2 regions of the Paraneptunicella aestuarii genome follow, and region 2 is predicted to be linked to the other one. Evidence: predicted binding sites of a transcription regulator. Region 2 holds the regulator's gene; the other holds the start of a gene.

Region 1 (7,337 bases), 200 kb from region 2:
TTACTATGGGCGTTTGAGCCCGGTAAAGGCACACTTTTTCTTTACACTGGTTTACTGGCTTATTCCATGGAATTGCCGGTTTTCGTTATCTTGAAAAAGTTGTTTAAGCGCCAACGTCCTTGCGACATCTTCAAGAATTTCAACGCCTACGTAGAGCCGTCCGATAAGTTCAGTTTGCCTTCGGGGCATACAACGGCAGCATTTTTAATGGCCTCGTTACTTGCGCATTTCTATCCCTTTGCTGCCCCTCTTGTTTATTTATGGGCTTCGACAGTGGGCTTATCCAGAGTGTTATTGGGTGTGCATTACCCAACCGATATTCTGGCAGGTGCCTTTTTAGGCTTCTTCATTTCTGAACTGAGTATTCAAATTCTGGTGTAGGCGTTTTTATATAGGCGAAAAAATGATGAAGATTCTTTACGGCGTTCAAGGCACTGGAAATGGGCACATTACTCGCGCTCGAGTGATGGCGAGAGCATTTGCTAACAATCCTGAGATTCAGGTGGATTACCTGTTTTCCGGTCGTGATGCAGACAAGTATTTCGACATGGAAATCTTTGGTGATTACCAAACTCGACGCGGTTTAACCTTTGTTCATTCTAACGGGTCGATCAGTAAATGGTTGACGGTAAAGTCTAATCGTCCTGGTGAGTTTATTCGTGATGTGAAGGCGTTGGATTTGGCTGGTTACGATTTAGTGATAAATGATTTTGAACCTATTTCTGCCTGGGCTTCGCGTCGTCAGAATGTGCCTTCCATTTCTATCAGCCACCAAGCTGCATTTATGCATAAAGTGCCGAAAAGAGGGCAGAAGTTTTTAGATCGTCTTATCACTCAATATTTTGCTCCAACCCAGATTCAATTAGGTGTTCACTGGTATCACTTTGGTCACAATATCATGCCGCCGTTTATTGAAGATGAGTTTCAAAACAGCGAAGCTGGGCAGCACTTTCTAGTCTATTTACCCTTTGAGCATTTAGATTGCATTCGTGAGTTACTGGAAAGCTTAAGTGAGCAAACTTTCGAGGTGTATCACCCTGATGTGGAAGTGGAAACCGATGAGGGCAACTTGAAATGGCGTCGTCCTGGCAAGGATCGATTCCATGAATCTCTACAACACTGTGCTGGTGTTATCGCTAATGGTGGCTTTGAGTTATCTAGTGAGTGCTTACAACTTGGAAAGAAGCTGCTAATCAAGCCTTTGCATGGGCAATTTGAGCAGTTGTCTAACGCGCTTACCCTGGAAACATTAGAGTTGTGCAGCACGATGGATTTTCTGGATGTTGATGCTGTTGAAAAATGGATATCCAAGCCAGAAGGCGAGCCTGTTGAGTTTCCTAAAGACCCCAAAGTATTGGTGGATTGGATATTGTCGCGGCAATGGAATGATACTCAGTCGGTATGCGAGCAGTTGTGGAAACAGGTGAAGTTTCCGGAGAAAGTTCGCCGTAAATTAGTGAAGCTTACATCAGCACCGGTCTAACGAAATCCTTGCATACGGTTATGCGTCTCTATTTAAGAGCGGTTGAACTCATTTTCAGTTCTTGTTATCTACCATTTCAGTCTTCGTACTGATAAGCTCCTGATCCCGCTTTTTTACTCTATATTTATGGTTTCTTTCCCTGCGTTTCATGTTGGGAAGATTGGGTTTATTCATCCTCAAAATGGTAGTTGGTTATGGAACAGGAAATTTATCAATTTAACGATTTTGCACCTAAGCAGTTGTATAAGGTATTGCAGCTCCGAAGCGCGGTGTTTGTGGTTGAACAAACCTGTTACTACCAGGATATGGATGATTTGGATACGCTACCGGAAACACGCCATTTTATGTTGATGGATGGTAATGAGTTAGCTGGATATTCCCGTATATTGGCGCCAGGAGCGTCTTATTCGGGTTATAGCAGTATCGGGCGAATTCTCACCTCAGATAAGCATCGAGGGCAGGGATTGGGGCATGACGTGGTTAGCAATTCCATTCAAATCTGTAAGCAACTTTGGCCTGACTACAACATTAAGATTGGCGCACAGTCTCACTTGCAGGAATTTTATGGGGCGCACGGCTTTAAGGCGATAGGAGAGGAGTATATTGAGGATGGTATTCCTCATATTCATATGGTGAGAGATGGACAAGGTTGAAAAAGTTGGAATTTCTGGTGCATTACTGGCAATTGTCTGGTTGTTGTTGGGGAACCTGTTTGGTGTCGGTGCTGATGCTATCGTAAAGTGGTTTTCAGACACCGCGGGCATTTATCAATACGTATTTATCCGGCAAATAATCATTATTGTCTTTTTGCTGCCTATCTTTTTGCGTCAGCCGTTTTCTCGCCGGCGTTTGGAAACACCAAAGATTTATTTGTTTCGAGGTTTGCTAACGGTGGTTGGTAGCGCTTGTGTGGTTGTTGCCTTAACCAGTTTGCCTTTGGCGACCGCTCATGTGGTTTTTTATGCAGCGCCAGTGTTTACGCTAATTTTAGCGACCCTGTGGATGAGAGAGCCTATCTATCGGCATAGGGTGATTAACGTTTTCTTGTGCTTTTTAGGGGTGATTGTTGCGCTGAAACCCGATGATTTTGGCTGGGGAGCCATTGCCGGGCTTATCGCTGCATTGTGCATTGCTGTCTATAACTTATCAGCGAGATTAGTTCCTACTCACTCATCGTCGATCACCGTTCTTTTCTGGAGTACGCTGTTCTCAATGCCCTTTTTAGGCATTGGTGCATTATTTGATTGGCGAGACATGTCGATGGACTTGCTGTATCTGGGCGTAGGAAGTGCCTTGGGCATAGGAATTTATCAGATTTGTTGTGTTTTTGCTTATCGCCATGCCGACGCAGGAGCCGTGACTATCGCAGAATATTCAGGTTTAGTCTTTGCCGCGCTAATGGGTTGGTTGATATTCCATGAAATTATTGGTTGGCGCACGTTACTGGGGATTAGTTTGATAGTGTTACCGATTTTGTGGCAGTCACGTAAAGAGCACAAACTTTCTATTTTAAAGCTGGAGCAGGAAGGTTGACGAAATCACTTGAAGGGTGAGGAAACGTTTCCCGTTAATAGAGTGTATAAATAACCAGTATTTAAAGGTATAATCCGGGCAATTTTCAGATAAAAACCAGATAAAAGACATATTGCCCATGGATGTATCCCACTTACTGGATAACCTGAACGACAAGCAGCGTGACGCTGTGACCGCCCCTGCTTCCGACCTGCTCATTTTGGCGGGAGCTGGAAGCGGTAAAACCCGGGTGCTAGTACATCGTATTGCATGGCTGGTTCAGGTTGAAGCCATTTCTCCCCGTAACATTCTGGCTGTTACGTTTACCAACAAAGCTGCCCGTGAAATGCGCGGGCGTGTTGAGCATTTGTTGGGCATTCCTTTACAGCATATGTGGATGGGCACCTTCCACGGTTTAGCGCATCGTCTTTTACGCAGTCATTATCAGGATGCGGGCTTACCTGAGCATTTCCAGATACTGGACTCTGACGATCAATATCGCTTAATTCGACGCGTGCTTAAGTCTTTGAATCTGGATGAAAAGCTTTGGCAACCCAAGCAAATTCAATGGTTTATTAATGCTAATAAAGACGAAGGATTACGCCCCAAGCATGTTGATGTGGGGGATAATCCCGAACGTAAACGTATGCGCGATATTTATCAGGCATATCAGGACGCTTGTGATTTGTCGGGGTTAGTGGATTTTGCTGAATTATTGCTGCGTGCTTATGAGCTTTGGTTAAATAATCCGCATATTTTGGCGCATTACCAACAGCGTTTTAGAACGATTCTGGTCGACGAATTTCAAGACACTAACAACATTCAATACGCCTGGTTACGTTTGTTATGCTGCGACAGCAACAATATGATGATTGTCGGCGACGATGATCAATCCATTTACGGTTGGCGTGGCGCAAACGTCGAAAACATACATCATTTTTTGCGTGATTTTCCCAAGGCTCAAACGGTTCGATTAGAGCAGAATTATCGCTCTACCGGCAATATCCTGAATGCCGCGAATGCGGTGATCGATAACAACTCAGGCAGACTTGGCAAGAATCTGTGGACTGAGTCTGGTGATGGTGAGTTGATCCGTTTGTACGCCGGTTTTAACGAAGTCGATGAAGCGCGTTTCGTTGTAGGGCAAATCGAGTCCTGGATTGACAAAGGTGGCTCGCCGGATGAGAACGCCATTTTGTATCGTAATAATGCTCAATCACGGGTATTAGAAGAGGCTTTGTTACATGCAGGGTTGCCTTACCGTATTTATGGCGGCGTGCGCTTTTTTGAGCGTCAGGAAATCAAAGACGCACTAGGCTACATGCGTATGGTTAATAATCCTTTGGATGACGCAGCTTTTGAGCGCATTATTAATGTGCCAGCCAGAGGTTTAGGTGATAAGACTGTAGCGCAAATACGTGAAGCCGCGCGGGCAACGCAGAAGTCGCTATGGCAAGCCAGTATGTTAATGCTGCAAGAAAAACGCTTAACGGGAAGAGCGACCAATGCATTACAAAGCTTTGTGGATTTGATCCTGTCTTTAGAGCAAGCCGTTGGTGGTGCAAGCTTGCAGGAACAAGCGAAAGTTATTATGCAGAAATCGGGAATTTTAGCCATGTATCAGTCTGAGAAGGGCGAAAAAGGCGAAACCCGGGTTGAGAACTTGCAAGAACTTGTCACCGCTTGTGAGCAGTTTGTTCAGGCCGAGGAAGATGAAAATATGACGCCATTGGCGGCTTTCCTGGCTCAGGCTTCGTTAGATGCGGGAGAAACTCAGGCTGATACTCATGAGTCGGCAGTGCAATTAATGACGATCCACTCTGCTAAAGGATTGGAGTTTCCACAGGTATTTTTGACTGGCGTGGAAGAAGGTATGTTCCCCAGTATGCAAAGTGCCGAGGATATTGGGCGATTGGAAGAAGAGCGTCGTTTGTGCTACGTTGGAATGACACGTGCGATGCAAAGGTTGTTTATTACTTATGCCGAGAACCGTCGCTTGTATGGGCAAGATAAATATCACACACCTTCACGTTTTATTCGTGAAATGCCGGCAAAATGTTTAGAAGAAGTGCGCCTGCGCTCAACGGTTTCCAGACCTGTACAGAAAAGTTACAGTAACATGGCATCCCATGAAGCGTTTGAATCGACAGGTTTTAGTTTGGGTGAGCGTGTCAGGCATCCTAAATTTGATGAAGGCGTGGTATTGAACTATGAAGGCAGTGGTGAAAACGCACGAGTTCAGGTGAATTTTGAAAATCATGGGACAAAGTGGCTGTTTTTAGGCTATACCACTTTGACTAAAGTCTAATTAAAAAGACGTAGTTTCTGCGTCATAATCGGGTCTATTTTTCCTCGAAACAAACACTATGCACGAATCAAAGCGCAAAGTTCTGGTGATTGAAGATTCCATTACCAGTATGAAGGTCATCAAGCATCTGCTTAAAGGCGCAGATCTTGAGCCTATTGGTGCTGCGAGCTTAAGGGAAGCCAGAGAGGTATTATCTCGCTCGGGGTCTGATGAGTATTTGTGTGCAGTCGTTGATTACTGCTTGCCTGATGCACCTGAAGGTGAAGCTATCGATTTCTCTATTGAGTATAATGTTCCCACCATTGTTATTACTGGCAGACTGGATGAAGTCACGCGCACTAATGTTTTGGCAAAGGATGTTGTTGATTATATTCCCAAAGAAAACGCTCAGGTTTATGAATATCTGGTGCGTTTGGTGCAGAGACTGGATAAAAACCGGGAAATCGGTGTGCTGGTGGTTGATGATTCAAGATTGAGTCGCACCATGATTTCGTCTTTGTTGAAACGCCATAATTTCAATACCTATGAAGCCGAAGACGGAGAAGAAGGCTTAGCGGCTTTGCGTCAGTATAAAAACATCAAATTGGTGATTACCGACGAAAATATGCCGAACATGACGGGATTAGAAATGGTGGCTGAAATTCGGCGTACTATATCTAAAGATGATTTGGCGATTATTGGTTTGTCCGGGAAGGGTAGTTCGGCGCTATCTGCGCGCTTTATCAAAAGTGGAGCAAATGACTACCTGAACAAGCCTTACTGCCATGAAGAATTCTTTTGTCGGGTAATGCAGAACATCGAATATGTCGAAAGTATTGAGGCCATTCGTAGAGCGTCGAATACCGATTATTTAACGGGGCTGCCGAATCGACGTCACTTCTTTACTCGCATTCAGGCAAACCTTCGAATCGCCCCGGGAAATGTCATTCTAGGTATTGTTGATGTTGATCAGGTGAAGTGGATTAACAAGCAATACGGTTATGAAGCGGGTGATAATGTCTTAAAATCCATCGCCAAGCTAATAGAGAAATATTTCACCGATTGTCATATATCGCGTTTTGGTGGTGAAGAGTTTTGTATTTATTCTTCCGGGCAAGATACGGAGAACCTGCTGGAACAATACCGCACTTTTTGCATGGAAGTGGCGCAAAGCAAAATTGATGTTGGCGGTCAGTTTGTGGGGTTTGCTGTTAATGTTGGCATCAGTGGGCACTTTAACGGCGATATTAAAGAAACCCTGCACTTTGCTGACACCAACCTGCAAAAAGCAAAAGAAAAAGGCGATAACCAGATCGTTTATTCCTGACTTTGTTTCTTTGCTTTTCTATTTCTTCGATAGTGTTTTAGCGAGTCCCAGGTATAAATCGCCAACCCCAACCAAACAAATGCGAAGGTGACTAATCGCGCTTGGTCTAATGGTTCCCCATAGAGTATTACTGCTAATGCAAACATCATACTGGGAGCCAAATATTGGAAAAATCCCAAAGTAGAATATTGAATGCGTTTGGCTGCGGCATTGAAGCAGATCAGCGGTATGGTGGTCACTAGCCCTGCACTGAGTAGAATTAAATTAATTGCCAAATCATTGTTGAGCATATTGCTATTGGCAGAAGCAAAGAAGGCCCAATACCCTAAAGCAATAGGCAGTAGCATAGAGCTTTCGATTAATAATCCTGGGGCTGATTCCACAGGTATCTTCTTGCGCAATAATCCATAAATGCCAAAGCTAAACGCTAGCACTAAGGCTATCCAGGGAAATTTTCCGTAGGACAGGATCAGTATGGCAACGCCCAACGCTGCAGAGCCAACGGCAAGTAGCTGCATAGGGCGTAGTCGTTCACCTAAAAACATATAGCCCAGAAACACATTGAGTAGTGGGTTAATGTAGTAGCCTAAACTGGCGTCCAGCAGGTGATCGTGGTTTACCGCCCAGATAAAGAGTAACCAGTTACCAGCCAATAGAAAACCGCAGAAAAACAACGTCGCGAGAACTCGTTTATTGGCGATAGCTGCGCGTACTCTAGACCAATGACG
Region 2 (7,337 bases):
TTTACCTTTGGAGACCTCGACAACATAGTTGCCTGCACCAACGACGATAAGGAATAGAGCTACCGCCCCAACAAACGGCCAGGGACTTTGGTCTGGCACGTAATATTTTTCATATTGTTGTTCTGACATTCTTATCTCCAATTGCTATTGGTTCATTGCGACTGTTTCGACTGAACCAGTAACGTCATACAAGGTGTATTGCACAGTGAAGAACTCAATATCTTCAGGCAACTGCGGATCCACGTAGAACTTCATCGGCATCACTACTTGCTCACCAGCCCCCAAAGGCTGTTGTTCAAAGCAGAAACACTCGGTCTTATTCAGGTAAAGCGCTGCTGTACCCGGAGATACAGAAGGAACCGCTTGTCCAATAATCTGTCTACCAGCAGGGTTATGCGCAGTAAAATTAACCTGATGCATTTCCCCTGGATGAACCTGCACACGCTTCGTTTCAGAAGCAAATTGCCAAGGCATACCCTTATTATTACGGGTGATGAACTCTACCGTCACCAACCGACTTTTATCTACTTCAACACCTTGATAAACCGCAGCGGTGTCTTTGGTTTTACCGTTGATCCCCGTCAGATCGCAAAACACGTCATACAAGGGCACCAAAGCAAAACCAAAGCCGAACATACCGATTACAACACCGACTAATTTCAGGATCAGCTTGCTATTGTTATTAACGTTATGTTCGGTACTCATCATTTACCCCTACTTCACAACAGGCGGTGTATCGAAGGTATGATAAGGAGCAGGAGAAGGTATTTCCCATTCCAAGCCTTCCGCACCATCCCAAACCTGTGCAGACACTGGCTCACCTTTCTTACGGCAAGCTTTAATCAACAGAGCAAGGAAAATAAGCTGCGATAAACCAAATGCAAAGCCACCAATACTGATCCACTTATTGAAATCAGCAAACTGCAATGCATAGTCAGGAATACGTCTTGGCATACCCGCTAAACCGATGAAGTGCATTGGGAAGAACAGGACGTTTACAGAGATCAAAGAGCACCAGAAATGCCATTTAGCCAAAGTTTCGTCATACATCTTACCCGTCCACTTAGGTAGCCAGTAGTAAGTCGCCGCCATAATGGAGAAGATAGCGCCTGTTACCAATACATAATGGAAGTGAGCCACTACGAAGTAAGTATCATGGTATTGGAAGTCAACCGGAGTAATCGCCAGCATCAAACCAGAGAAACCACCGATAGTGAACAATACGATGAAGGCCAAGGCAAACATCATTGGCATTTCAAATGAAATCGCGCCGCGCCACATGGTTGCAACCCAGTTGAATACTTTTACGCCCGTTGGGACAGAAATCAACATGGTTGCGATCATGAAGAACATTTCACCGAACAATGGCATACCAGTGGTAAACATGTGGTGAGCCCAAACGATGAATGACAACAATGCAATTGAGGCCGTTGCGTAAACCATTGATGCATAACCAAACAGCTTCTTACGAGAGAACGTAGGAACGATTTGAGAAATAACACCAAAAGCTGGCAAGATCATGATGTACACCTCTGGATGACCGAAGAACCAGAAAATATGCTGGAACATAACCGGGTCACCACCACCAGCAGCGTCAAAGAAGCTGGTTCCGAAGTATTTATCAGTCAATACCATGGTCACTGCGCCGGCTAATACTGGCATTACCGCAATCAACAAGAATGCAGTGATCAACCATGTCCAGACAAACAGTGGCATTTTCATCAATGTCATGCCAGGGGCACGCATGTTGAAAATAGTAACGATAACGTTGATAGCACCCATGATAGAACTCGCACCCATAATATGAACCGAGAACACAAACAGCGCTGTTGAATCATTACTATACGTTGTGGACAAAGGTGCATAGAAAGTCCAACCGAAGTTAGGACCACCACCTTCAAGGAACAAAGAAGCAATCAAAACTGAAAATGCGAATGGCAAGATCCAGAAGCTCCAGTTGTTCATTCGAGGCAAAGCCATATCTGGCGCGCCAATCATTAGTGGCACCATCCAGTTAGCAAGCCCGGTGAAAGCCGGCATTACCGCACCAAAAACCATGATCAGACCATGAACGGTGGTCATCTGGTTAAAGAAGTTTGGTTCTACAATTTGCAAACCCGGTTGGAATAGCTCGGCACGAATAACCATTGCCATTGCGCCGCCAACCAAAAACATGATGAATGCGAACCATAGGTACATAGTACCGATGTCTTTATGGTTCGTAGTATAGAGCCAACGCTTAATACCCGTTGGCGCATGATGATGGTGATCATCGTGATGTAAATCTTCAACTACAGTACTCATTGCCAACCTCTCTTAATTGCCATTAATGACAGCGTTAACGTCTTTCGCTTGAACGGTATCACCAGTGCTGTTACCCCAAGCATTACGTTCATAAGTGATAACTGCAGCCAATTCTTTCAACGACAATTGTTTCGCAAAAGAAGGCATCGCAGTACCCGAAACGCCGTTTACAACAACGTCGATATGTTTTGGCATATCATGCAATGCAATTTGGCTACCTTTAAGAGCAGGGAACACCCCAGGCAAACCTTCACCATTAGGCATATGACAAGCTGCGCATGCTGATTGATAAACCCGTTCACCAACCGACATCAACTCATCCATGCTCATATTCATGGCAAGTAGTTTTTGTTCTTCTTCTTTAGCTTTCTTCTGAATTGCTTCTTGCTCAGAAATCCATGCTTCATATTCAGCAGGCTCTTTAGCAACAACAACGACAGGCATGAAACCATGATCTTTACCGCACAACTCAGCACATTGACCACGATAAATACCTGGTTGGTTTACCTTGGTCCACGCTTCATTAATAAAGCCAGGGTTAGCATCTTTCTTAACCGCGAAGTCAGGAACCCACCATGAATGGATAACATCGTCAGAGGTCATCAAGAAACGAACTTTCTTACCTGTAGGAATAACCAAAGGACGATCAACCTCTAACAGGTAGTTCTCGCCTTTATCGAATTTATTATGAATTTGTTCACGTTGTGTGGCCAACACAGAGTAATACTCTACGTCGTTATCCATATATTTATAATGCCACTTCCACTGAGAACCGGTTACCAGAATCGACACATCAGGAGCTGAAGTGTCTTCCATAGCGATTAGGGTTTTCGCAGCGGGAATCGCCATGAAAATCAAAATCACAAAAGGAGCCACAGTCCATGCAATTTCCACTTTTACACTTTCATGAAAAGTCGCAGGCTTTACACCTAGAGACTTACGATGAAAAATTGTGGAATAAAGCATGACGCCGAATACGGCAACACCGATAAGCGCACATATAATTAAAATGGTCATATGTAAGTCATAGACCTGTGCACTGATGTCTGTCACACCCTCTCTTAGGTTTAACTGGTAAGCATCAGGGTGTGAATCACCCGCAGCCATAACCGGAAAGATAAGCAAGCTGGTTACTGCAGCTAGCAAGGTGGTTATTATTTTATGCACCAGAGCTTTCCTCCATCTATTAAAAAGCAGTCTTAATTAAAAAGCAGTTGCGCTGACCGTCGAAGCCTTCTCAGGTCAAATTTATTCTAATTTGTTAAACAAATTGTTTCGTAATGTAATCAAGGTGTTAATAAATGGCAAGAAATAAACAATTCCGATGCAAAAATTCCCCAACATGAATTTTTTATTACAACACTTGCAGTAACACCACGGTTACTAAACGTCTCCTGCGCTTTTATTTAGTGACTCTTAACAGCGAGGTGAACCTCAAAAAGTGACTAAAAAGCATGCAAAACGATGCCTAAAGCTGCAAGGACGCCAATGGTGAGTATTTTTGGCGCTCAGATCAAGTCTCAAGTTAATATATTGCGCATTTAAAGTGATTAAAATTACAAAAAAGATCCATTTGGAGCAACTTTTAGGCAAATAAGAAGGAGAGCGGCAATAAATGGTGCAAAGAAGAAAATCGCCTTATGCTAAAAATCGACGGCTTCAAAACCCTTTATTTTAGAGGGATATAAAAAACAAAAAAGATTCAACGCTAATTAGCAATGAAAAAATGATGAGTGCGATAGGCGTAAAAGCAAAAGAAAATGGCAAGGATAATGGTGGTTTTTTCAACCTGGGCTTACCGCTCTAAAAATAACAATAAGCCCAGAACAAAAAATGTAAAAAAAGCGTTACATCATAGAATTGTTGCGAACTACACCCACAGCCAAGCCTTCAATTTCGAAAGGTTGAGAAGTTAAATCCACCTTAATAGGGCTGAAATCCGCATTCTCGGCATGCAAGATAACCTGACTACCGTTACGCTCAATACGCTTAACGGTCACATCATCTTCAACTCTCGCCACAACAACCTGACCATTACGCACATCTTTGGTTCGATGCACCGCAAGCAAATCACCATCCATAATGCCGATATCCTTCATACTCTCGCCATAAACGCGCAATAAATAATCGGCATGGGGATGGAAGAAATTAGGATCAACCTGATAGTGAGATTCAATATGCTCTTGCGCCAGAATGGGTTCACCAGCAGCAACTCGTCCAATCAATGGCAAGCCTTCCTCCTCAGCCGGTTCGTCCAATGGCACATTTAATTTAATGCCTCGAGACGTACCTGGTAATACTTCGATTACCCCTTTTCTTGCCAACGCTTTCAAATGCTCTTCTGCCGCATTGGCGGAACGAAAGCCTAACTGTCGTGCTATTTCGGCACGAGTGGGCGGCATTCCAGTGTCTGAAATGGTGTGCTTAATCAGTTCTAATACTTGCTCTTGACGTGGAGTTAGTGGACGCATAAACAGCCTGTTATTCCATACAGTTTTACTGGTAGTATATACAGCAAAAAAAATATTACAAACCTAAAATTTCCCTTTCTTCAGATATGCAACGTAAGAAGTCGTTTTATTGTTAAAGCGATTAAGCATTGTTACAAATCAAGGCATGCCCCAAATTGAGGCAAATTAGGGAAAAAACGCAATCATCATGCTATTATCCCGCCACTTCATAACACAGGTTCTCTTGAATGTTGGATTTCCGAAACATACTGTTAAAAATAATCAAGTACCCGACACGTTGGCTGCTCACATCAAGCTACACGCCGAATGATATAGAAGGCGAGCTGGGGATATCTAAAGATAAGCCGATTATTTACCTGTTAAAAACGCACTCAGCGACGGATCTGATAGCGCTGGAAATGACGACCGAAAGATTGGGCTTACCCAATCCTTTCAAAAAAATCGAGATAGCCGGGCAAGAACACCCTGCAACACTTTTTGTCGAGCGACCTCGTTCACTCTTCAGTAATAAACGCAAAGTGACAGACATTGCTCGTAGCAGCACAGAAATGTTTAAACTGCACCGTGAAGACAAAGATTTAGACATTCAAATTGTCCCGGTTTCCATTTTTTGGGGTCGCGAACCCGGCAAAGCCAGCAAAAGCTGGACAGATCTTCTCACCGATCGCAGTTCCCCAGGCTGGTTCCGTAAATTCTTTATTATCCTGTTCCTCGGACGTGACAATATTGTCGGCTTTAGCCGCGCAGTTTCTTCTCGTGAAATGACCAATCTGAAAGAATCAGATACCGACGAACAACTGGCACACAAACTTATCCGCTTGGCACGCACCCACTTTTTCCGTCGTCAGCAGTCTATCACTGGCCCCAGCATGTTGCAGAGAGCCCAGCTGTTCAACGGTGTATTGGGCGCAGATGCGGTTAAAAATGCCATCAACGACGAAGCCAAAAGCAAAAATATCTCTTTGGAAAAAGCCAAGGAACAAGCGCAAAAATACATTGAAGAGATTGCCGCTGACCGTAATTCCACGGCCATTCGTTTGGCATACCGCTTACTCACCAAAGTCTGGAACAAGATTTATAACGGCATAAATGTCGAACATGCCGAGAAAGTGCGCGAACTTGCGCAAAATGGACATGAAATCATTTATGTTCCCTGCCATCGAAGCCACATGGATTATCTGCTACTAACCTATGTCATCTACAATGAAGGACTAATGACGCCGTACATTGCCGCAGGTATTAATCTTAACTTCTGGCCTATTGGCGGATTATTCCGAAAAGGCGGCGCTTTTTTTATTCGCCGCTCTTTTAAAGGCAACAAACTGTATACAGCAGTGTTCAGAGAATATCTGGAGCAGCTTTTCGCTCGTGGTTACGCAGTGAAATACTATGCTGAAGGCGGCAGAAGCCGCACCGGCAGACTGCTCCCACCTAAAACAGGTATGTTAGCCATGACGGTTCAAGCGCTATTAAAAGGCATTAACCGTCCCATCAGCATAGTGCCTGTTTATATTGGCTATGAGCACGTTATGGAAGTCGGCAGTTACCTTAAAGAACTGAAAGGCAGCACCAAACAGAAAGAATCCTTTTTCCAGATCTTTTCCGCTATTCGCAACCTGAAGAATTATGGTCATGGCTACCTGAATTTTGGGCAACCTATCCATTTGTCTCAATATCTGGATGAAAATGCCCCAAGTTGGCGCGAAGACAGAAGTAAAGCCGAGCAAGGTAAGAAACCAAGCTGGTTAACCCCAACCGTGAATCAACTCGGTGTGGACATACTGGAACGTATCAATAGTGCGTCAGCGATCAACGGAATGACTTTGGCTTCACTATGCTTGTTATGCGCCAAGAAGCACACGCTAGCGAAAGAAGAGTTGCTGTTCAGCATGCAAACACTACTGGATTTGCAACATATGGCTCCGTACAGCATTGATGCTACCGTTCCAGATACCGATGCCTCAGCTCTTTTAGAAAGCACCATGAAACTGGGCAAGTTTACGGTAATTGAAGACAAATTCGGTTCTATCTTCTCGCTGGATCGCCGAGTGGCCATTGCTCTGACTTACTATCGTAATAACATCTTGCATATGTTTGCCATCCCAAGCTTGATTGCGGCTATCGTAATAGGCAAGCGAGGCTGTGACCGTGATGAACTGACTTCGCTGGTTAAGCTACTTTATCCACTCCTGAAACGTGAATTGTTCATGTACAAGAGTGACGAAGAAGCTGCCGAATACACTGAAAGCCTGATTAACAGCATGCTTAAGATTGGCCTGTTAGCGGAACAAGAAGGTAAGCTCGTCGAACCAGAACCAAGGCACAACAACGATGATAAAGGCGATGCCAAGTATACCCTGTGGCTGTTGAACAGGGTTATTCAGGAAACCTTGCAACGATACGCACTGGTACTTAGCCAAATTGAAAATGTCGATCGCATTACTCGCGCCGATTTGGAAAAGAACAGCCAAATGGTTGCTGAGCGTATGTCCATGCTACATGGCATTAGCGCTCCAGAGTTCTACGACAAAAACGTGCTAAACACTTTCATCGCAGCTTCAA

Evidence for each region. The regulator LexA, encoded in region 2, represses DNA repair genes until DNA is damaged. The targets are predictions, from matches to a motif close to TACTGTATNNNNATACAGTA.
Region 1: a site for LexA is predicted at 3,057-3,076, ahead of uvrD (DNA helicase II). Genes of this name have one in related genera too.

What each region holds. Positions count from the first base shown of each region.
Region 1 is NZ_CP074570.1:274,667-282,003, forward strand. Features, by position in the region: gene KIH87_RS01190 (phosphatase PAP2 family protein) at 1-381, shown strand, start outside; gene KIH87_RS01195 (MJ1255/VC2487 family glycosyltransferase) at 407-1,483, shown strand; gene KIH87_RS01200 (GNAT family N-acetyltransferase) at 1,678-2,136, shown strand; gene KIH87_RS01205 (DMT family transporter) at 2,123-3,016, shown strand; gene uvrD (DNA helicase II) at 3,135-5,303, shown strand; gene KIH87_RS01215 (response regulator) at 5,362-6,609, shown strand; gene rarD (EamA family transporter RarD) at 6,600-7,337, opposite strand, start outside.
Region 2 is NZ_CP074570.1:78,852-86,188, reverse strand. Features, by position in the region: gene KIH87_RS00375 (cytochrome c oxidase subunit 3) at 1-129, opposite strand, end outside; gene KIH87_RS00370 (cytochrome c oxidase assembly protein) at 145-705, opposite strand; gene ctaD (cytochrome c oxidase subunit I) at 715-2,304, opposite strand; gene coxB (cytochrome c oxidase subunit II) at 2,317-3,411, opposite strand; gene lexA (transcriptional repressor LexA) at 4,152-4,775, opposite strand; gene plsB (glycerol-3-phosphate 1-O-acyltransferase PlsB) at 5,003-7,337, shown strand, end outside.